Regions from separate parts of the Mesorhizobium sp. M1342 genome, predicted to be linked through region 2. Evidence: predicted binding sites of a transcription regulator. Region 2 holds the regulator's gene; each other region holds the start of a gene.
What was found. The regulator PhoB, encoded in region 2, activates phosphate uptake and scavenging genes when phosphate is short. The targets are predictions, from matches to a motif close to TGTCATNNANCTGTCAT.
Positions count from the first base shown of each region.

Region 1 (7,796 bases), on a different contig from region 2:
AAATATCCGGGCCTCAAGCTGGTTGCCGACAAATACGCCGACGGTCAGGCCACCACCGGCCTCAACATCGCCACCGACCTGATCACCGCCAACCCGAACCTCAAGGGCATCTTCGCTTCCAACCTGATCATGGCGCAGGGCGTCGGCCAGGCTGTCGCGGAAAACAGCCTTGGCGGCAAACTGGCGCTGGTCGGTTTCGACAGCGACGAGAAGCTGATCAAGTTCCTCAACGACGGCGTCATTTCCGCCCTCGTCGTCCAGGATCCGTACCGGATGGGCTATGACGGCATCAAGACCGCACTCGCCGCCTCCAAGGGCGAGAAGGTCGAAGCCAATGTCGACACCGGCGCCAATCTGGTGACCAAGGACAACATGAAAGACCCCAAGATCGACGCGCTGCTCAATCCGAAGCTCTGAGCCGTCGCATCCGCAATCGTCTCCGGGGCACCTCGCCCCGGAGACACAAGCTGCCGCACAAACGGCTTGGCAATCCGCACGCCTGAGCTAGGCTGTTTTCGAGGCATATCCTTGCCTCGCCGCGTGCCAATCGTGAGGCCAGCCTGGGGAGCCATCGGGGAGGCCAATCTGGGAGGATTGTCATGATTTCGACGGCGCAGGAACTGCATCCCACACCCGTTCTGGAACCGGGGCGGACCATCCTCGAATTGCGCGGGCTGGAGAAGCGCTATCCCGGCACCCACGCGCTGAAGCCGGTCGACCTCGCCTTCAAGTCCGGTGAGATCCACGCCATCGTCGGCGAGAACGGCGCCGGCAAATCCACGCTCATCAAGCTTCTGACCGGCGTCATGCCGCGCACCTCCGGAGAGATCGCCTGGGAGGGCCAGCCGGCCGCCCTGGCGACGCCGCACGAGGCGATGGCGCTCGGCATCAATGCCGTGCACCAGGAAGTCGTGCTGTGCCGTCACCTGACTGTCGCCGCCAACATGTTCCTCGGCGAGGAGAATTCACGCTTCGGCATCCTGCAGCAGCGCGCTATGGTCAGGCAAGCGCAGACGATCATCGACGACCTCGGCTTCGACCTGCCGGCGCATGTCACGCTCGGCGACCTGACCATCGGCCAGCAGCAGCTGATAGCCGCCGCCCGCGCCACCGTGCGCGGCACCAAATTCCTGATCTTTGACGAGCCGACCGCCTACCTCACCCGCAAGGAGGCCGACCAGCTCTTCACCCTGATCCGTCGGCTGAAGGGCGAAGGCGTGACCATCATCTACATCAGCCACCGCATGGAGGAAGTGTTCGAGCTCGCCGACCGTGTTTCCGTGCTGCGCGACGGCACGCTGGTCGGCACCCGCAACATCGCCGAGACCAACGATGCCGAACTGGTCAAGATGATGATCAACCGCTCGATCGAGCAGGTCTATCACAAGGAGCATTTCACGCCGGGCGCCGCCATCATCGAGGCGAGGAACCTGTCCGGCAAGGGCTTCGAGAATGTCTCGATGACGGTACGCGCCGGCGAGATCGTCGGACTCTATGGCCTGATCGGCGCCGGACGCAGCGAGTTCGTCACCACGCTTTACGGCCGCCACCGCAAATCCGCCGGCCAGATCTTCTGGGACGGCAAGGAGGTGCAGGTCAATTCCGAACATGACGCGATCAAGCTCGGCCTGGCGCTGGCGCCGGAGAGCCGCCGCGACCAGGGCCTCTGCCTCAACCTGCCGGTCGGCTTCAACCTGAACCTCCCGATCTACAAGCGTATCTCGAACAATCTGCTGATTTCGAGCACGCAGGAGAAGACGCAAGCCGATCGCCAGATCGCCGATCTGCGCATCAAGACACCGACGCGCGGCGCGCTGGCATCCAGCCTGTCGGGCGGCAACCAGCAGAAGATCGTCATCGGCAAATGGCTGGCGCACGGCGCCAAGCTGTTCATCTTCGACGAACCGACGGTCGGCGTCGATGTCGGCACCAAGGCCGAGATCTACCGCCTGTTCGGCGCACTTTTGTCAAAGGGCGCCGGCATCATCCTGATCTCGTCCTATCTGCCGGAAGTCTATGAACTCGCCGACACGCTGCATGTGTTCCGGCGCGGCAAACTGGTGGCGACGCACGGTTTTCACGCCGCCAGCCACGAGGATATTCTCACTCAGGCGCTCGCCGAGAAACAAGAAAAGCTGGGAGGACAAATATGAGCACCGAGGCGATTGCCATCGAAAAACCGAAGCGCAACTATAATGTCCTGTTTGGGCTGACGCTTCTGGCGCTGCTGGTTCTGCTCTGGATCCTTCTCTCCGTGGCGACGACGAGCTTCGCCTCCGCCAACAACATGGCCAATCTCTTGCGCCAGGGCTCGATGATCGCCATCATGGCGGTCGGCCAGACCTTCGTCATCATCACCGGCGGCATCGACCTGTCGGTCGGCGCCGTGGTCGGTTTCGCCACCGTGGTCGTGGCCATGATGATCAATGCCGGCTTCCCCATCTGGCTCGCCATTCTGGTGACGCTGCTGGTCGGCGTCGCCATCGGCATGTTCCACGGCTTCGGCATCGTCAAGATGGGCCTGCCGCCCTTCATCATCACGCTGGCGACGCTGACCTCGCTGCGCGGCATCGGCCTTTTGATGACCAACGGCAATTCGATCAACATCAACAGCGACACCTTCACCGCCTTCTCGCGCAATTCCTTCATCGGCATCCCCAACCTGTTCTGGATGGTGATCCTGGTCGGCATTCCGGCCTATATTTTCCTGCACCACAGCCGCTGGGGCCGATACCTGTTTTCGGTCGGCTCCAACGCCGAGGCCTCGCGCCTGTCCGGCGTCAATGTCCAGCGCACCATCTACATGGCCTACACGCTGTCGGGCCTGTGCGCCGCCTTTGTCGGCGTGCTGCTGGCGGCCCGCATCGGCATCGGCAACCCGACGCAGGCCGAGGGCTGGGAGCTGCAGGCGATCGCGTCTTCGGTCATCGGCGGCACCTCGCTGTTCGGCGCCGTCGGCTCGGTGCATGGGCCGCTGCTCGGCGCCTTCATCCTGGCCACCATCAACAACGGCGCCAACCTGCTCAACGTCAACTCTTTCTGGCAGCGCATCATCACTGGCGCGCTGATCATCATCATCGTCTACTTCGACGGCCTGCGCCGCCGCGGCAAGTAGCGATCCCGCAATCAACCGCCGGCCCGCCACACCAACGGGCCGGCGATTTCATGACTGGATTAGCGCATGAAAGCCGTCCTCTGCCGTTCGCCCGGCGATCTTGTCCTTGAAGACCGGCCCGCACCAGAGGCACCGCCTCCCGGCTGGGCGCTGGTGGCGGTCAGCCATGTCGGCATCTGCGGCACCGACTACCACATTTTCGAGGGCAAGCACCCGTTCCTCGCCTATCCCCGCATCATGGGCCATGAGGTGTCGGGAACGATCGTCGAGGCCGGCGACGGCGTCGATCTTGCCGTTGGTGAGCCCGTGGTGATCAACCCCTATCTTTCCTGCGGCAAGTGCATCGCCTGCCGGCACGGCAAGCCCAATTGCTGCGTCAGGATCGAGGTCTTGGGCGTGCATCGAGACGGCGCCATGTGCGAACGGATTCTGGTGCCGGCGCAAAATCTCTATCCCGCCAACGGCCTGTCGCTGGCCGACGCCGCCGCAGTCGAGTTCCTGGCCATCGGAGCGCATGCCGTGCGGCGCGCTCGCGCCGACCCTAACGCCCGCACGCTGGTCATCGGCGCTGGCCCGATCGGGCTCGGTACCGCCATCTTCGCCCGCATCGCCGGGCTCGACGTGACGCTGCTCGACATGAGCAGTGAAAGGCTCGCCTTCGCCGCGAACGAGCTTGGTTTCCAGACCCTCGACGGCTCGCGCGGCGCGGTGCCCGATCTGGTCAAGGGAGCGACATCAGGCGAAGGCTTCGATGTCGTCTTCGACGCCACCGGCAACACCCAGTCGGTGCAGTCGGCCTTCGCCCATGTCGCGCATGGCGGAACGCTGGTGCTGGTCTCCGTCGTCAAGGACGACATCAGCTTTTCCGATCCGGAATTCCACAAACGCGAGATGACGCTGATCGGCAGCCGCAACGCGCTGCGCGCCGACTTCGATCACGTCGCCGCCTCGATCCGCAACGGCGCCGTGCCCCTGGCCAAGCTCGTCACACACCGCACCACACTCGCCGACACGCCGCATGATCTGGCTCGTTGGGCACACGAGAAATCGGGCCTGATCAAGGCTGTGATCGAGGTCGGATAGAGGCGCCTGTTCGACACGAATTCGGAGATCGTTGAGCGCCCAACTTGGTAGATCTGATGCTTTGGCGACTAGCCGCAACATCCATCGCTTCGTCATCCTATGGCGGAGCAAGGAGCGAAGCGGCGCAGACCATAGGATCCATGCCGTGACCTGAGAGCGTTGCTTCGGTGCAGAATTCTGCGCCGCTGCGCTCTTCGCCCGAGATCGCGGCATGGATCCTTGGGTCTCCGCGACGGAGCTGCGCTCCTGCTTCGCCCAAGGATGACGACGTTAGCTACAGCGCCGACAGCTTCAGCTCCACCCGTTCGGCCGGGAAGCGCGACTCGGAAAACTGGATCGGCTGGCCGTCCGGCGTCACGTTGACGGCAACCGTGACCAGCACGATGGCGCCCGGCAGCAGGTCGAGGTCGGCAAGGTCCGCCGCATCGGCATGGCGCGCCGACAGCACGGTCGATTGCCGGAGATAGTCGTCGATGCCGAAACGCGCCAGCGATGCGGTGATCGAGCCGGTTTGCGCCATCGCGGCATCGATGCCGGCAAAGCGCCGGGCCTCGAACCAGCCGGCAGCACGCGACACCGGCCGTCCGTCGGCTTCGCCGCGCGTTTCCAACCGGATCACATCGGCTCCCCTGGCAAGGCCAAGGCCCTCGGCGACGCGCTGGCTGGCCGGCTCGATCGACGAGGCGAGCAGGACGATGTGCCGTTCCGTCGTTTGCCCTTGCAGCCCTGTCGAAAAGCGTGTGCGCGCGCCGATCGGATAGGACAGCCGCTTGCGCGACAGTACGAAGGTGCCGCGCCCCTGCTCGGCCCGCAGCACGCCTTCCCTTACAAGGGCCGATATGGCGCTGCGCACCGTGTGACGGTTGACGCCATAGCGTTCTGCCAGCGCCACCTCCGGCGGCAACGCTGCATTCTCCGTGAAATCGCCGATCGCGATCGCATGCAGGATCTTGTCGGCGATCTGCCGCCACAGCGAAACGCCACTGCGCCGCTCGATGCTGTCCGCTGCCAGCCGCCCGACTATCATTGCCCCAACCTTCCAGCGCCCAGTCTTATATCGCTGTCATCCACCCGTCATGGACACGCGTTAGATAATAGGTATAATTTGTATAGTTGTCTATATCAATAGACAAATTGACAAAGAGGAATGCTGCTGATGCGAGGACAGGAAGCCCGCGACCAGGCCGAGCGCAAGGCCGCCATGGCGACACTGGCGCAATCCAGCGGCGATGACATCGTCCGGCTCTGGAACCAAGCCGGGCTGCCTTCGGACGCCGAGTTGCTGCGCGGCCCTGAAACCGGCCTGGTCACCCTGCGCGGGCGCATCGGCGGCGGCGGCGCTCCCTTCAATGTCGGCGAGGCGACCGTCACCCGCGCCACCGTCCGGCTGCCCTCCGGGCAGGTCGGCCATTGCTATGCGCTTGGCCGCGACAAGCAGAAGGCGAAGCTGGCGGCCATTGCCGACGCGCTGTGGCAGGACCCTGCCCGCCGCAATGAGGTCGAGACCGGACTGATAGCGCCCCTGCGGTCGGCTCTGACCGCAGCGCATGAAAAACGCCGCGCCGAGACGGCGGCAACGAAGGTGGATTTCTTCACCATGGTTCGCGGAGAAGACTGATGGACATTGCAGCGCAATCGATCGAGGGCGGTTTCGCCGATCCGGTCTTCAACGCCCAGACCGTGTTCCGCGCGGTCATGGACGCAATGGCGCGGCCAGGCAGCGTGCAGCCGCTGCCGGCCTTCGCCCGCCCGCCGGCGCCGCTCTCGGCGACCGCCGGCGCCATCGCACTGGCGCTGTGCGATAACGACACCCCGCTCTGGCTCGACCAGACCCTGCAAGCTTCCACCGCGATCAGACCCTGGCTTGGGTTCCACACCGGCGCGCCCGTGGCCAACACACCGGCCGATGCGCATTTCGCCTTCATCGCGGCCCCGGCCGAGATGATGTCGCTCGATGGTTTTTCGCAGGGCACGCAGGACTATCCCGACCGTTCGACCACGCTGATCCTGCAAGTCGGCGATCTCGTGTCCGGCACGCCGCTGTTGCTCGAAGGTCCCGGCATCGAAACCAGCGCCACGATCGCGCCGGCACAGATGCCGCGCCATTTCGTCGAGCAGTGGAAGCAGAATAACCAGCGCTTTCCGCGCGGCGTCGACATCATACTCGCCACATCAGATGGCATTGTCTGCCTGCCGCGCACGACGCGCATCAAGACAATGGAGGCGTAAAAAATGTATGTCGCGGTAAAAGGTGGCGAAGCCGCAATCGCCAACGCCCACAGCCTGCTTGCCGACCGCCGACGCGGCGACCGTTCGGTGCCGGCCCTTCGCCTCGACCAGATCGTCGAGCAGCTGGCGCTCGGCGTGGATCGGGTGATGAGCGAAGGCTCGCTCTACGACCGTGAGTTGGCGGCACTCGCAATCGTCCAGGCGCGCGGCGACCTGATCGAGGCGATCTTCCTGGTGCGCGCCTATCGCACCACGCTGCCGCGCTTCGGCTACACCAGGCCCATCGACACCGCCGGAATGCTGGTCGAGCGGCGCGTGTCGGCGACCTATAAGGACCTGCCCGGCGGCCAATTGCTCGGGCCCACATTCGACTACACCCACCGGCTGCTCGATCCCGAGCTTGCCGCCGGCGCCGACGTCGCCGAGCCCTTGCGGCGCGAGACGGAAGCGCAAGCCATGCCGCGCGTATCGGCGATCCTCGCCCGCGAAGGCTTGATCGAACCGGACGGCGACATGCCGCAGGACCATGTCCCCGGCGACATCACCCGCGAGCCGCTGGAATTCCCGATGGCGCGCGACATCCGCCTGCAGGCGCTGTCACGCGGCGACGAGGGCTTTTTGCTGGCGCTCGGCTATTCCACCCAGCGCGGCTATGCCCGCAACCATCCCTTCGTCGGCGAGATCCGCATCGGCGAGGTCGAGCTTGAGCTCGACGTGCCCGAACTGCCCTTCGCTGTCCCGCTCGGCACTGTCCGCGTCACCGAATGCCAGATGGTCAACCAGTTCAAAGGCTCAGCCAAGGCGCCGCCGCAGTTCACCCGCGGCTACGGCCTGGTCTTCGGCCAGAGCGAGCGCAAGGCGATGGCGATGGCGCTTTGCGACCGGGCGCTGCGCGCCTCCGAACTCGGCGAGGATGTCGTCGCCGCCGCGCAGGACGAGGAGTTCGTCATTTCGCATTCCGACAACGTCCAGGCGACCGGCTTCGTCGAACATCTGAAGCTGCCGCACTATGTCGACTTCCAGGCCGAACTCGACCTCGTGCGCCGCATGCGCGCCGAATACGACGCCCGCGGAAATGCCGACATGCTGGAAGACAAGAAGGAGGCGGCGGAATGAGCCTAGTCGCCCGACCCGCCATCACCGCCACCGCTGTCGTGCGAATGGTCGCCATGCCCGCCACTGTAGCCGCCGCCGATGCCAACGCTCTCGCCATGCGCGCCTTCCCTGGCTGCGGGAAAAACCATTCTTCGGAGGATAAACGCGACCACGCCGACGAACGCCAGCAGCAGAATTCCGATATGCAGCCAAGCGGTCTGGGTCATCCGATTTCGCCCCTGTTTCCGCGTCCTGGACGCCAATTCAATAGCAC
Region 1 is NZ_JAMYLI010000009.1:6,429-14,224, forward strand. It holds gene NKH06_RS10910 (ABC transporter substrate-binding protein) at 1-417, shown strand, start outside; gene NKH06_RS10915 (sugar ABC transporter ATP-binding protein) at 600-2,153, shown strand; gene NKH06_RS10920 (ABC transporter permease) at 2,150-3,115, shown strand; gene NKH06_RS10925 (zinc-binding alcohol dehydrogenase family protein) at 3,182-4,198, shown strand; gene phnF (phosphonate metabolism transcriptional regulator PhnF) at 4,473-5,222, opposite strand; gene phnG (phosphonate C-P lyase system protein PhnG) at 5,355-5,816, shown strand; gene phnH (phosphonate C-P lyase system protein PhnH) at 5,816-6,427, shown strand; gene NKH06_RS10945 (carbon-phosphorus lyase complex subunit) at 6,431-7,543, shown strand; gene NKH06_RS10950 (hypothetical protein) at 7,546-7,749, opposite strand.
Region 1: the regulator PhoB is predicted to act here: its motif matches at 5,260-5,276, upstream of phnF (phosphonate metabolism transcriptional regulator PhnF).

Region 2 (7,796 bases):
GCTTCGACGATCTGGGTGTTGGCCGATGCAAGATTTGCCTCCAGCGCCCCTGCCTGCCCGACGAGATCGGCCTCGCTACGCAAAAGCTGTGAATATTCAGTGCGATTGGTGAGGCCCTTGTCCAAAAGGCTGGTCTTGATGCCGAGTTCTTTCTTCACGACTTCGGCCTGTTGCTCAATGGCCTGTTTCTGGGCCTGCAATCCGACAACAGACTGGCGATGCATGGCAACCCGTTGCCTGAGGATCGATTGTTCCGATCGAAATCGGGCGAGCCTGGCGTTGAATTCCTTCTGCTGTTCTTGAACCAGGACCTCGAAATTGTTTTGGAACGGTGCCGGCGCAGCCTCTGTGATTGGCGCAAGCCGATCCAACCCGTCGCGTTCCGCCTCCAGCCGCGAGGCGCTGGCCTTCAACGCGATCGACTGTCTCGTCAGCCGGTTGAGTTCGGCTTGCGCGGCTGTTCGATCCAGCAGGATCAGTTCCTGGGCCTGTTGCACCCGATCACCCTCATGGACGAGCAACTCTTGGATGATGCCGCCCTCGGGATGCTGGATGAGGATGTTCCCGCCTGTCGCCGAGATTGTGCCTTGCGTGATGACCGCGCCGGACAACGGTGCACTGACCGCCCAATAGCCAAAGCAACCCATCAATATCGCCATTGCCGCGTATCCGGCGAATGCCACCCGGCGAATGTCGGTGCGTGCTGTGCCTTCCCGGACGAGGCTCTGTGCTGTCATCTTCTACGATCCAAAGCGGACACTATGAGGGGTGCCGCGGTTCGTTGTTGCAAAAGACCCTGTCACCGCCATGCTGCGCTGTGGGGCAAGGCCGATGCCGGCGATTGGCTGCCGCATCACGTCGCCGCTTGGACCGAAGGCTTCGATCACTCCGCTGCGTAGAAGCATCACGCGGTCGCAGGCTGCGGCGACCGAAGGGCGGTGCGTTATCACGATTGTCGTAACGCCCGCCGCTTTCGCGGCGGCAAGCACTTCTTCGAGCGCGGCTTCGCCGCTGCCGTCGAGATGGGTACTGGGCTCATCCAGAACGAGAACATGCGGATTGCCGTAAAAAGCGCGCGCCAGCCCGATCCTTTGGCGTTCGCCGCCCGACAGTGTTCTGTCCGACGAACCTATTCTGGTCTGATAGCCGTCTCGCTGCTCCAGTATCAGCTCATGCGCCCGGGCATTCTTTGCTGCCTCGACGATAGAGGCGTCATTCGCATCGGGTTCAAAGCGGGCGACATTTTCCGCGATCGATCCGGGAAAGAGCTCCACCTCCTGAGCGAGATATCCGATATGCCGGCCAAGCTGCTTCTCGTCCCAGGTTCTGAGATCGGCGCCATCAATCCTGACGCAGCCGCTGGTTGCCTGAATCGCACCGACAAGTAATCTTGCCAGGGTGGACTTGCCGGCTCCGCTCGGACCTATTATCGCCACCGCTTCGCCTGCGCCGATGCGGAAGTTCAGTCTCTTGATGATGGGTTCGGTGCCGGGTGTGGCGTTCGGCGCGACAAAGATGAGGCCCTGCACGACAATTTCGCCGGACGGGTCCGGCAAGGTCAGTTTTTGCGCATGCGCCGGATGGGCGGAAAACGCCTTGTCCAAACGCTTCCACGATCGTCTGGCGTCGACGATCTGCCGCCATGACCCGATCAGTTGGTCGAGCGGCTGCAGCGCACGGGACGACACCAGGGAAGACGCGAAGATCATGCCGGCCGTCATCTTCCCTTGCAGCACGAGCCATGCTCCGACACCCAGTATTGCTAGCTGAAGCATCATGCGTACGGCTCGCGACGTTCCACTGAAAATCGCGTTGGCCATCGACGAACGGTCATGCAGGACTAGCGCCTCCGCCACGTGCCTTCCCCACACTCGCGCGGCGTTTTGGATCATGCCCATGGCGCGCAGCGTCTCTGCATTCCGGGCAAAGGCCTGCTCCGACAGGCTGGCAACAGCCGAGCGTTCCGCCGACAAGGCATCATTCTTGCCGATGGCAAACTGATTTGCCACGACCAGCGCAAGCAACAGACCAGATCCCGCCAGCGTAAGCCAGAACAGCAAAGGATGGATGAGGTACAGCAGGGCGAGGAAGAACGGAGCAAACGGCAGGTCGAACAAGACCGCCGCGCCACGTGACCTGATGAAGGCGCATACCGAGGCAAGGTCGCGCAGTGGAGGCAGGGCTGCTCCCCCGGCGTACTTAGCCTCCAGCGAGACGGCGAATGTCCTCGCGCCCAGTCTGTTGTCGACAATGGCTGCAACGCGCTGCGTGTAAACGGAGCGGACCGCATCGAGGAGACCGAGAAAGGCGAGTGCGAGAACCGCGATAGCAGAGAGGTAAAGAAGCGTCTCGACGCTGGAGGAAGGCAGGACGCGGTCATAGATCTGCAAGAGATAAAGGGGGATCACCAATAGCAGGATGTTGATGAGGAACGAAAAAACACCGACATCGGCGATGGCGCGCCTCAAGACTGCCCGCAGATCAGACCGTGCAATCATTCCCGCGCTCCTAACGGCTCATGGCCCCAACATAAGGGCGTCGCTTAGACCGAATGGTCGCCGGCGATGTCCAAGGGGTGGTGCTGCAGGTCGTCCAGCGTATAGGCGCGGATGTAGTCGATCTTCATCTCCGCTGGCGTAGCCAGATGGTCAGGAGGCTGGCCGGCAATGCCGCCCACCGCGAGATTGGCCAGCATATACATGGGATCGTGCATGTCGGCCGGCGTCGCTGCTTGAGCGACCTTTACACCATCATAGGTCCAGACAAGCTCATCCTTCGTCCAGAGCAGGCCATAGGTGTGGAAACCGTCGGTATCCGCAACGTTCACCGTTGAAGAAACCTTCGTGTGCGCTCCCGTCTCATTGGAATGCGCCGTCATGTAGAGCGTGTTCGGGTCCTGGCCACGCGTTTCGACAACGTCCAGCTCCGGCGGCCACGAGCCGTCCTCCGGAAGCAGCCAGAACGCCGGCCAGGCTCCGGCTGTTTCAGGAGGATCCGCCCGCATTTCGAAATAGCCGTAGGTTTGCGAGAAGGTGTCGTGGGTCGTCAGGATCCCCGAGGTGTATTCGTAGTTGTTGATCAGAGGCTTGATGTCCTCCGGCGCCTGCGCGGCGGTGATGGTGAGGACGCCGTTCTCAACGCTGAACGGATGGACCGAACTCGTCGGGCCATAATTGGCGTCGATATACCACTGCAACTCACCATTGCTGCTCAACGTGCTGCCGTTCGGCGCTCCCCACCAGAAATTGGAATTCCAGGTGCCGTCCTGCCCGTCCCGAAGGCTCAGCGTGTTGAAATCGTCGGAGAAGGACAGCGTCATTGCGGACTTGTCGATCGGAAGTTCGAACTGGGTGGGCTGCAGCTTGTCGATGGTCGTATTCTTGAACACCAGGATCTCGTCGGATCCGAGGTTCAGCATCACGTTCGATTCCACCTGGACCATCTGTGAACGGACGGCATCGAACGAAGTGAAGTCGTAGCCGTCAAGCCGGACCGCATCGGTCGCACCGAAGTCGAAGATAAGATCGCTTCCATTACCTTTGGAGATGGCGAAAGTATCGGCGCCATCGCCGCCGATCAGGACATCATTTCCCTTGCCGCCATCCAGCGTCTGGTGACCCGACCCGCCCTTGATGATGTTGTCCACCGCATTTCCGAACGCAAATCGGTTGGTGCCGGTAACGACGAGGTTCTCGAAATTGTCGGGGAGCTTGTAGCTCATCCATGTGTCGATCGTGTCGATCCCTGCCCCAGGATCCTCGACCACCTTATTGTTGGTGGAATAGAGATGATAGTAGTCGTCGCCGGCGCCACCGTAGATCGTGACAGTGACGCCGGTGTCTCCCCAGAAGGAGTCGTTGCCGGAGGTGCCATGCAGTTCCGGTCCAGACCCGGTGGCCGAGAACCAATGAGTGGAAGCGCCGGTGTAGGCAAGAGGGATGCCCTTGGCATTTAAGACCGTGCTCATCAGAAATCCTTCCCAATGGTGCCCGACCTGGTCAAAGGTCCGGCGACCGCTTCCAAGCAACGCTGCAAAGAACGAGATCGTTCCACAGAATCGTCATTAGATCCGAGATCGCGTTGAGCAATCGACAGACGAGCAATGAATAAAGAGGAGAGGACTCGCAATAATTTGAAGTAATTTATTAAAATTGTATATTTCTGCAGAATACGCGTCATCCGACGAACGTATATCTAAATTAACTCAAAGTCATTCTTGCGTGGCTTTCTGGTCGGAGTCTGCGGGCAAGATGGCGACGTACCAAGTAATTCGCCGTGCTTCCTGCGGCCAGCCGGGCCCCAATAGAGAGTTTGGGAGATCGGGGAACGCCAGAAGCTGCCTGTCGCTTTGGCCCAAATGCAGTCATTCGAAACCTGATGAGGATGACCGCTCCTGGCGTCACGTGCTCGCTCCCCATCCATGAGACGAGTGCAACATTCCACCGGCTGTTGGCGACCGCGTGCTAATCGAGTTTTCCCGATCTATCGGGACGGAACAGCCACCTAGTCTTCCCTGATCGCGTAACCCGCCCCACGGATGGTGCGGATGACATCAGGCATGCGGCCGTTGTTGACCGCCTTGCGCAGCCGGCCGACGTGCACGTCGACAGTGCGTTCGTCGATGTAAATCGTCTCGCCCCAGACATTGTCGAGCAGCTGGCTGCGCGAGAACACGCGGCCGGGGTGGCGCATCATGAATTCGAGCAGGCGGAATTCGGTCGGCCCGAGCCGGATCTCGCTCTTCTTGCGATAGACCCGGTGCGACTCGCGATCGAGCACGATGTCGCCGACCTTCAGCACGCTGGACAGCACTTCCGGCTTGGCCCGGCGCAGCAGCGCCTTGACCCTGGCCATGAACTCCGGCGTCGAGAAGGGCTTGACCAGATAGTCGTCGGCGCCGGTCGACAGGCCGCGCACGCGGTCGCTTTCCTCGCCTCGCGCGGTCAGCATGATGATCGGCAGCCGCTCGGTCTCTGGGCGCATTCGCAGGCGCCGGCAGAGTTCGATGCCGGAAACCGCCGGCACCATCCAGTCGAGCACGAGAAGGTCGGGAACGTTCTCCTGCAGCCGGATTTCGGCCTCGTCGCCGCGCGTCACCACCTCGACCTGGTAACCTTCGGATTCAAGATTGTAGCGGAGCAGCACGCCTAGCGGCTCCTCATCCTCCACCACCATGATGCGTGGTGCGATCATCGGCTGGTCACCCCTGTTATGCCGCTGGCGCGGACATTGCCGTCTCGTCCTGCTTCGGACGATTGGCTGGCAGCTGCGTGCCGGTCAAAACATAGTAGGCATTTTCGGCGATGTTGGTCACGTGGTCGCCGATCCGCTCGAGGTTCTTGGCGCAGAACAACAGGTGCGTGCACGCCGTGATGTTGCGGGGATCTTCCATCATGTAGGTCAGCAGCTCGCGGAACACCGAGGTGTATTTGACGTCGATGCGTTCGTCATTGTTTCTGAGCGTGGCAAGCGCTGCCGGGTCGGCGGCGGCGTACTCGTCGACGACCCCCTGCACCTGGATCAGCACCAGTTGCGCCATCGCGTCGATCGAATGCGAAAGGTCGTGCGGCGTGACACTCAGCCCGACAGTGCCGACGCGCTTGGCGATGTTCTTGGCAAGGTCGCCGATGCGCTCAAGGTCGCCGGCCATGCGGATCGAACCGACCACCGCACGCAGATCGTTGGCCATTGGCTGGCGCTTGGCGATCAGCGTGATGGCGCGATCGTCCAGCTCGCGCTGGCGTGCATCCATGATGGCATCATCGGAAACCACGCGCTGCGCCAGCGCATTGTCCGAATTGAGCAAAGCCCTGGTCGAGCCACTGACCATCGAGCGGGCGAGATCGCCCATGTCGCGGATCAGCTGGCTGATCTGCTCCAGATCCTCATCGAAAGATGCGACGGTATGTTCACCCATGATCTTCGTCCCTCGTATGCCTGAGCTCAGCCGAACCGGCCGGTGATGTAGTCCTGGGTGCGTTTGTCGTCGGGGGTGGTGAACATCTTGTCGGTGGCGCCCTCCTCGACCAGATAGCCTAGATGGAACATCGCGGTGCGCTGCGACACGCGCGCTGCCTGCTGCATCGAATGGGTGACGATGACGATGGTATAGTTCTGACGCAGTTCGTCGATCAGTTCCTCGACGCGAGCGGTGGCGATCGGGTCGAGCGCCGAACACGGTTCGTCCATCAGGATCACCTCGGGTGACACGGCGATGGCGCGTGCAATGCACAGACGCTGCTGCTGGCCACCGGAAAGACCCGTGCCAGGTTCCTGCAAACGGTCCTTGACCTCGTTCCAGATCGCCGCCTTCTTCAGGCTCGACTCTACGATCTGATCCATATCGGCCTTGCGCTTGGCCAATCCGTGGATGCGCGGACCATAGGCAACGTTCTCGTAGATCGATTTGGGGAACGGATTGGGTTTCTGGAACACCATGCCGACGCGCGCCCTGAGTTCGACGACATCGATGTTCTTGTCGTAGATGTCTTCTTCGTCGAGCGTTATCTTGCCGGTTACCCGTGCTGAATCGATGGTGTCGTTCATGCGGTTGAGGCAGCGCAGGAAGGTGGACTTGCCGCAGCCGGAGGGGCCGATCAGCGCCGTCACCTGATTCAGGCGGACGTCGAGATTGACATCGAACAGCGCCTGCTTCTCGCCATAGAACACGCCGACCTTGTCGCCGCGCATTTTGATCACTTCGTTCGACTTCATCTTGTCGCCCACTGCGTTTTCAAGGGACTGTTCGGTCATGATGTTCATACCAAGATGCCTTTTTTTCTACCAGCGCCGCTCGAACCGACGCCGAAGCACGATCGCGGTGATGTTCATGGCCATGAGGAAGACGAGCAGGATGATGATGGCGCCGGACATACGCTCGACGAAGGCGCGTTCGGCCTCGTTCGCCCACATATAGATCTGCACCGGCAGCGCGGTGGCCGGATCGAAAGGCGTCGTCGGTGGATCGGCGACGAAGGCGACCATGCCGATCAGCAGCAGAGGCGCGGTTTCGCCGAGCGCACGCGCCAGACCGATGATGGTGCCGGTGAGGATGCCGGGCGCGGCAAGCGGCAGGATGTGCTGGAACACCATCTGCATCTTGGAGGCGCCAAGACCGAGAGCTGCCGAGCGGATCGACGGCGGCACCGCTGCAAGTGCGGCTCGCGTCGCGATGATGATCGTCGGCAGCGTCATCAGCGTCAGCACCAGGCCGCCGACGAAGGCGGCAGAGCGCGGCATGCCCAGGAAATTGATGAACACCGCGAGGCCGAGCAAGCCGAAGACGATTGACGGCACTGCGGCCAGATTGTTGATGTTGACCTCGATAAGGTCGGTAAAACGGTTCTTCTTGGCGAACTCCTCCAGATAGATGGAGGCGGCGACGCCGATCGGCAGCGCCAGCAGCAACACGATCACCATCATATAAAACGAGCCGATGATCGCCACGCCCATGCCCGAGGTTTCCGGGCGGCTGGAGGCGCCGTAGGTGAACAGGCCGCTGTTGAAGTGCTCGGCCATCGCGCCCTCGGCCTTGAGCTTGTTCATCCAGGTGATCTGCTGGTCCGAGACCTTGCGTCGCGCTTCCTCGACGCTGAGGTCGATCTGACCCTTGAAAGCCGAGTCGAGATTGGCGGCGGCGAGGATGTTGACGTCGCGCGTCGTGCCGATCACGGACGGATCGGCGGCAACGATGTCGCGCAACTGGACGCGGGCGCCTTCCGACAGGAAGCCCTTGAGCTGCTTGATCGCCGGCTTATCGTCGGGATTGATGCCGAGCTTGGCCACCAGCGCGTTTT
Region 2 is NZ_JAMYLI010000024.1:26,875-34,670, reverse strand. It holds gene NKH06_RS23340 (HlyD family type I secretion periplasmic adaptor subunit) at 1-737, opposite strand, end outside; gene NKH06_RS23335 (type I secretion system permease/ATPase) at 741-2,498, opposite strand; gene eglC (endo-1,3-1,4-beta-glycanase EglC) at 2,543-3,967, opposite strand; gene phoB (phosphate regulon transcriptional regulator PhoB) at 4,504-5,193, opposite strand; gene phoU (phosphate signaling complex protein PhoU) at 5,210-5,917, opposite strand; gene pstB (phosphate ABC transporter ATP-binding protein PstB) at 5,944-6,762, opposite strand; gene pstA (phosphate ABC transporter permease PstA) at 6,781-7,796, opposite strand, start outside.

Region 3 (7,796 bases), on a different contig from region 2:
GGCCCGCTGCATTCGACGCTCGGGTCGTTTTCCGGCTCCGGACCGACCGCTGCCGAGAAAAAGCGCTCCGTCGCCTCGCAGCGGGCGATCGGCGACCATGCCGGCAACAAGGGCGTCACCATCGGGCTCGAGGCGCTGAACCGCTTCGAATGCTATCTCCTCAACACGATGGCTGATTTGTCTGAGCATATCGACGCCATCGACCGGCCGCACATCAAGGCGATGTACGACACCTTCCACGCCAATATCGAGGAGGCCGACCCGATCGGCGCCTACACGAAACACCGCCGGAATGTCGTGCATATCCATATTTCGGAGAACGATCGCGGCGTGCCGGGGCGCGGCAACATTCCGTGGAAGGAAACATTCTCGGCCATCCGCAAGAGCGGCTATAACGACTGGCTGACGATCGAAGCGTTCGGCCGTTCGCTGAAAGATTTGGCGGCGGCAACCAAGGTGTGGCGCGATTTTTCCGAGACACCGGAAGCGGTCTATCGGGAAGGGTATAAGCATATCAAAAATGGGTGGAAGAAGGCGGCGTAGGCGCCTTCCTTATAGTGGGACTGAGCGAAGCCGCCCAACACCTGCCGCCGCGTTCCTTCACACCCCCCTCTGTCCTGCCGGACATCTCCCCCGCAAGGGGGAGATTGGCGGTTCCGCTGGCGGCGCCTTCCTTCCAACGCTGGAGACTAGCGAAGGCCGACGGACATCTGATCTCCCCCCTTGCGGGGGAGATGTCCGGCAGGACAGAGGGGGGTGCTGTCCCGCCGGCTTCTCATGAGACGGCAGCCGGCGCCTACCCCTGCTCGGCCTGGATCCTGTTGTAGTCGTGGATCGTCTGGCTCAGCCGGCGGCGCAGGAAGTTGGAGATGTTGTCGAAGATGAAGACAACGGCCAGGATCAGCAGCACCATGTAGAACACGTTGGCCCAGTTGGAGTTGGTGCGCATCGCTTCCCACAGCTTCAGGCCGATGCCGCCGGCGCCGACAGCGCCGATGATGGTCGCGCCGCGGGTGTTGGATTCCCACTGGTAGAGCGTCTGGCTGATGAACACCGGCACCACTTCCGGCAGCACGCCGTAGCGCTGCACCAGAAGGCCGTTGGCTCCGGTCGAGGTAATACCCTCGCGCGGTTTGTCGTCGATGTTCTCCAGCGCCTCGGAATAGGTTTTGCCGAGCGTGCCGATCTCGGTGAAGAAGATGGCTGCACTGCCCGCCAGCGGTCCCGGCCCGAAGGCACGGGTGAAGAACAGCGCCCAGATCAGCATGTCGATGGAACGCATGAAGTCGAAGAAGCGCTTGAGCACCTGGTTGACCAGCCGGCTGGGCGTGATGTTGCGGGCGGCGAAGAAGGCCAGCGGAAAGGCGACGATGCCGCCAAGCATGGTGCCGAGAAAGGCCATGACGATGGTCTGCAAGAGCTTCGTCCAGACATCGCCATGCTGCCACTGGGCGTTGTTCCAGATGTTGTCGCCGGCCAGCGCCAGATTGGACGTGCCTGGTTTCAGTTCCGGTCCGGAGACGATCAGCGAGGCGACTTCGCTTGCCGACTTGCCGAAGAAGGGCGAGCGGGTGTCGAAGACGAAGTTTGCCCAGCCGAGAAATCGCTTTCGGATCCTGACGCGGTCAACGGCGACGCGGGCCTCGCCGGCAAAGCCCATGTCGGCGACGACCTCATCTTCATGCGCGGTGATCCAGCCGGGAACCGATCCGGAGATCAGCGGCTTGCCGCTGCCTAGCGCGACCGCAACGGTCTCACCATTGGCAGTTATCGTCGCTTGCGTCTTGCTGAAGGTGACCGACTTGGCGGCGCCGTCGATAAGGACCGTCACCGAACCATCGGCATTGGTCTTGACCCAGTCCGGATCTGGGTTCGGGCCGAGCACCGAGAAGCGTGGATATTTGGCGGTGATCCGCGTTTCGTCGAGGCGGAAGATCGGCTGCACGTCGTAGCTGATCCATTGGGTCAGAAACAGCGGCAGCCGCTCCCAGTGCGATTCCCGCATGACCTGCGGCAGGTTGAAGAACCACAGGGCATAGAGCAGGTAGAGGAAGATGCCGCCAAGCAGCATCAGCGGCCCGAAGCGCTTGTGGAACGGCTGCTGGAACACCTGCGGGAAGCGCTCTTCGATCGACTGGATTTGATCGGCGGTCAAGGCAGCCATGGTCAAGCCCCCACCACGAAGGCCTGCTCGCCGACCAGCTTGCGGCGCAGCCAGGCGGAGAACTGGTCGACGATGAAGATCGTCGTGAACAGGAGCAGCACGAGGGCTATCGTCTTGGCGCCGAAGCCGCGCGATATCGACAGCTTCAACTCCTCGCCGATGCCGCCGCCGCCGACCGCGCCCATGATGGTGGAAATGCGGACATTTATCTCAACACGCAGCAGCGTGTAGGACATGAAGTTGGGCAGCACCTGCGGCAGGCCGGCAAAGCGCACCCGCTCGAACCAGTTGGCGCCGACAGCCCTCAGGCCCTCTTCGGCGCGCATGTCGATATTCTCGTTGATCTCGTAGAACAGCTTGCCCAGCGCGCCGATCGAATGCAGGCCGATGGCGATGATGGCGGCGATCGGGCCGATCGAGACGATGGCGGCGAACAGGCCCGCGATGACGATCTCGGGAAAGGCGCGCAGCAGTTCCATGAGGCGCTTGACGATCAGCCTCAGCACCGGATGCGGCGTCAAATTGCGCGCCGCGATGAAGGAGAACGGCACGGCGAAGACGAAGCCGATGAAGGTCGAGACCAACGCCACGTTGAGCGTGGTCAGCATCAGCTCGAAATATTCGGGGATGTAGAAGCTGTCCCAGACATACGAGCGGCCAAGCGGAAAGTTGAATTCCTGGGTGCCGGTGTCATGCGGGGAAGCGATATCGAACATCGCCCGCCAGACATCGTTCCAGTCCTTGGGGACGAGCCAGCTCAGGAAGTCCAGCAAATGCGGCAACCGGTCGAAGAAATGCCCGGCATTGGCCTCGTCGGCGAACCACATGGTGCTGCCAAGCGCGATGATGAGAAGGCCGACACCGATGGCGGTGTAGAGCCGGCGCAAGGACGTCTGGCGACGCCAGGCGTCGGCCATCTGGTGAGTGGCGCCGGAAGGGGCTGTCACGGAAAGGGTCATGATCGGACATGCAAGAAGGGCGGCGTTTTCTCGACGCCGCCCTTCCTGATTTCGCCGTTAGCCGCCAATGGCTGCCTTACGGGCTTCGACGATGACGTTGTAGAAGTCCGCCTTGACCGGGACGTAGCCGGTAAAGTCGCCGCCTTCGACGCCTTCGAAGCAAGCCTTGTCCTTCTTCGGCAACTGCGTGAAGAAGTCGGCGAGCTTGGCGGTCATTTCGTCGCCGAGCGCGGTGCGCACGACCAGCGGGCCGTTCGGGATCAGGCCCGAGCGCCAGACTTCGACGAAGTCGTTGGGGTCGACGGCGCCCTTGGCGACTTCCTTGTGGAAGGTGCCCGAGGTGTAGCCGTCCTTGAAGTCGCCGATACCGGAGGAATCGTCCACCGCCACATCGACCTTGCCGTCGCGCACGGCCAGAACGTTGTTCTCGTGGCCGCCGTTAAACTGGGTCGAAGCGAAGAAGGTTTCGTTCGAAGCGCCGGTGTCCTTCGGGATCTGGGTCAGCGGGATCAGATAGCCGGAGGTCGAATCCGGATCGGCGTAGCCGAGCTTCTTGCCCTTGGCCGACTTGATATCGGTGATCCCCGAGGATTTCAGCGCCAGACCGATCGAATAGTAGCCGGTGGCGCCGTCGGTCTGCTGGGTGGTGAGGATCGGGGTGACCGCCTTCGGGTCCTTGAGAGCGATGCTGGCGTAGCCGGAAGCGCCGAGTTCGGCGAAGTCGAGCGTGCCGCCAAGCAGGCCCTGGATGACGCCGTCATAGTCGGCGGCGGGGAACAGCGAAACCTTTTCGAAGCCGAATTCGGCCTTCAGATGGTCGGCGAGGCACTGGTAGTTGCGCAGCCGGTCGGTTTCGTTTTCGCCGCCGAGGATGCCGACGCGAAATTCCTTCATGTCGGCGGCCTGGGCCATGCTGGTCGCCATGGCGAGCACCGAAACGGCGCTGAAAACCATCTTCCTGAACATCTGTAATCTCTCCTGTAGGTTCCGGCCCCGCGCCGGCAGCGTTCTCGATTTTGACAGGTGCCCTTGACGCGGGCTGTCGATCCAGGCCGCTCTCAGTATCCCGGGAATGCGGGCTCGAGCGGTCCGGCGGATGCGGCGATCTTTCGGCTGAAGGCAACGCTGGTCGAGGTGATGGCCTCGGAGATTTCCTGGCCATTGCTGTCGGCGCCGTAGACGAGACGCACGGCCTCGCGGTTGAGTTCTTCCGGCGGGCCGTCGAAGACGACCTTGCCGGCGGCCATGCCGATGATGCGGTTGCAGTAGGTGCGGGCGGTGTCCAGCGTGTGAAGATTGGTGACGACGGTGATGCCGTCGCGCAGATTGATGTCCTGCAGCGAATCCATCACCACCTTGGCGTTGAGCGGGTCGAGCGAGGCGATCGGCTCGTCGGCGAGGATCACTTTGGGCTGCTGCATCATGGCGCGGGCAATGGCGACGCGCTGCTGCTGGCCGCCCGACAAGGTGCCTGCGGGCTGCAGCGCGATGCGGGCAATGTCGAGCCGCTCGAGTGCCGCGACCGCCTCGGCGCATTCGGCGCGCGAGAACATGCCGAACAGGTTGGTGATGGTCGAACGGTGGTTCAGCTTGCCGAGCAGCACGTTGGTCAGCACGTCGAGGCGCGGCACCAGGTTGAACTGCTGGAAGATCATGGCGCAGTCACGCTGCCAGCGCCGCAGCGGCGAGCCGCGCAACTGGGAAACCTCGGCGCCGTCAAAAAAGATCGATCCCTGGCTGGGATCGATGAGACGGTTGATCATGCGAAGAAGGGTCGATTTGCCGGCGCCCGAACGGCCGATAATGCCAACCATCTGACCCTGCGGGATCGCAATGTTGATGTCGCTGACGGCGGTGTTCTTACCAAATCGGCGGCTGACACCGCGGATTTCGAGCGTGGCGGAATTTGCTGACATGGGGCAGGTTCCAGTCTGGACCATATTGATCGTCAGGCACTCGCCTAACGCAGCCACATGAACCTGCCGTGTCGCGGTGATGTCAGTTTTGTTACGCTCCACAGGTGTGGAGTTATGGCCGGCCCAGGGCCAGCAGGTCCTCGAAGTGCTCCATGTCCCTGAAGCCGCAGAAGGCGGGAGTTTTGATTTCGATCACGGGAGCCTGCTGCTCGAAAAAGCTTGAGAGAGTCATCGAACAGGTCCTGCCATGTGGCTGCCATGACGATGATGTGAAGAATTATCCTTCGTATTTTTCCAGGAAGGCCTCGGCCGATAGTTCCCGGAAATCGTCGAGCGAAGCGCGCAGCCTGGCATGATCCCAGTCCCACCAGGCAAGCGCCTGATAACGGTCGGCGGTGCGGCGGTCGAAGCGCTCACGGATCGGTTTGGCCGGCACGCCGGCGACGATGGTGTAGGGGGCGACGTCCTTCGAGACGACGGCTCCGGCGCCGATCGCCGCGCCGTCACCGACGGTGACGCCGGGCAGGATGGTCGAGCCGTGGCCGAGCCAGGTGTCGTGGCCGATGGTGACTCGCCTGGCGCGACGCTGGGCGAAGAATTCTGTCTCGTGCTCGGCGTCGTCCCAGTAGTCCGAGGCGCGATAGGTGAAATGGTGCAGCGTTGGCCGCCAGGTCGGGTGGTTGGTGGCGTTGATGCGCACGCTGGCGGCGATGTTGGCGAACTTGCCGATCGTCGCGCACCAGACGGCGCAGTCCTGCATCATGTAGGAATAGTCGCCAAGCTCGCTTTCCGACACCCGGCTGCGGTCGGCGATCTCGGTCCAGCGGCCGAGCGTCGAATTCTGCACATCCGCCGTCGGATGGACCAGCGGCGTCTCGGACAATTTCCTGGTCATGCGGCGATTTTTCCGGGAGCGAAAGCGGTGACGTCGATGATGCGGTCGGCAACCGCCTCGCGTACGTCGTGGTCATGGAAGATGCCGAGCAGCGCGACATCAGCCGCCTTCTTGGCGGCGATGAGTTCAATCACGACATCGCGGTTTTTGGCGTCGAGCGAGGCGGTCGGCTCGTCGAGCAGCAGGATCGGATGCTCGGTGATGAAGCCGCGTGCGATGTTGACGCGCTGCTGCTCGCCACCGGAGAAGGTCGCAGGTGGCAATGCCCAGAGTTTCTCCGGCAGGTTGAGCTGCGCCAGCAAGGCGCGTGCCTTGCCGCGGGCAATCTCGCGATCCTCGCCGCGCTCGACCAGCGGTTCGGCGACGACATCCAGCGCCGAAACGCGCGGCACGGTGCGCAGGAATTGGCTGACATAGCCGATCGTTTGCCGGCGCACGGCAAGCACGGTGCGCGGGCTGGCAGTGGCGAGGTCGATCAGCCCGTCATCGTGGCTGACGATGATCTGGCCTTCGTCGACGGCGTAGTTGCCGTAGAGCATCTTCAGGATCGAGCTCTTGCCGGCACCGGACGGGCCGCCGAGCACGGTGCATTCGCCGGCCCTGATCGAGAACGAGACACCGGCGATAACAGGCAATTTGATGCCGTCGCGCAGATGCATGGTGAAGCTCTTGGCGACGTCTGAGACAACGAGGGGCGTCGGCATCAGAAGGTCCTCCAATCGCTGTTGGTTTGCGGGCCAGCACCCCCCTCTGGCCAATGGAATTGCATGTGCGGAATAACGGTGAAATCTCGAAGCGGGTGTTTGCGAGGTGTCGGCGCGAGGCACCCCCCTCTGGCCTGCCGGCCATCTCCCCCGCAAGGGTGGAGATTGGCAGCTTCACTCGCGGCGCTTTTCTTGCAGCCTTGGTAATTGGTGAACGCAGCAGGGACAGCCGATCTCCCTCCTTGCGGGGGAGATGGCCGGCAGGCCAGAGGGGGGTGCCTCGCGCCAAGGTTTCGCGAACACGCGCTTTGAGACTTCATCGTCAAACCTGCAGAATCGAGGAAACGAGCAACTGGGTGTAGGGCGCGCGCGGGTCGTCGAGCACGCGGTCGGTGAGGCCGCTTTCGACGACGCGGCCGTCCTTCATCACCATCATGCGCTGCGACAACAGCCGCGCCACGGCAAGGTCATGGGTGACGACGATGGCCGCCAGGCCGAGATCGGTGACCAGCCCGCGCAACAGATCGAGCAGGCGCGCCTGGACCGAGACATCGAGGCCGCCGGTCGGTTCGTCCATGAACACCAGACGCGGGCCGGTGACGAGGTTGCGGGCGATCTGCAGGCGCTGGCGCATCCCGCCGGAAAAGGCGCGCGGTTCGTCGTCGATGCGGTCCTCGTCGATCTCGACGCGCGACAGCCAGTCGACCGCGGTGGCGCGGATCTTGCCGTAGTGGCGGTCGCCGACCGCCATCAGCCGCTCGCCGACATTGGCGCCGGCCGATACCGTCATGCGCAGGCCGTCGGCCGGGTTTTGGTGGACAAACCCCCAGTCGGTGCGCATCAGGAAGCGGCGCTCGGCCTCACTCATGCGGTAGAGTTCGCGGAACTGGCCATCGCGCATGCGGTAGCTGGCGGTGCCGGAGGAGGGCAGCAGCCGCGTCGACAGGCAGTTGAGCAATGTCGTCTTGCCGGAGCCGGACTCGCCGACCACAGCCAGGACTTCGCCCGGCCACAGGTCGAAGGAGACGTTGTCGCAGCCGACGCGCGAGCCGTAGAATTTGGAAAGTGCCGAGACGCGCAGCAGCGGTTCGTCGGTCATTGCTTCTCCTTACCCTCCCCCTTGTGGGGAGGGTCGGCGCGCAGCGCCGGGGTGGGGGT
Region 3 is NZ_JAMYLI010000009.1:15,146-22,941, reverse strand. It holds gene NKH06_RS10995 (sugar phosphate isomerase/epimerase family protein) at 1-543, shown strand, start outside; gene phnE (phosphonate ABC transporter, permease protein PhnE) at 797-2,164, opposite strand; gene phnE (phosphonate ABC transporter, permease protein PhnE) at 2,167-3,123, opposite strand; gene phnD (phosphonate ABC transporter substrate-binding protein) at 3,181-4,089, opposite strand; gene phnC (phosphonate ABC transporter ATP-binding protein) at 4,182-5,039, opposite strand; gene NKH06_RS10970 (DapH/DapD/GlmU-related protein) at 5,317-5,934, opposite strand; gene phnL (phosphonate C-P lyase system protein PhnL) at 5,931-6,638, opposite strand; gene phnK (phosphonate C-P lyase system protein PhnK) at 6,961-7,737, opposite strand.
Region 3: the regulator PhoB is predicted to act here: its motif matches at 5,119-5,135, upstream of phnC (phosphonate ABC transporter ATP-binding protein).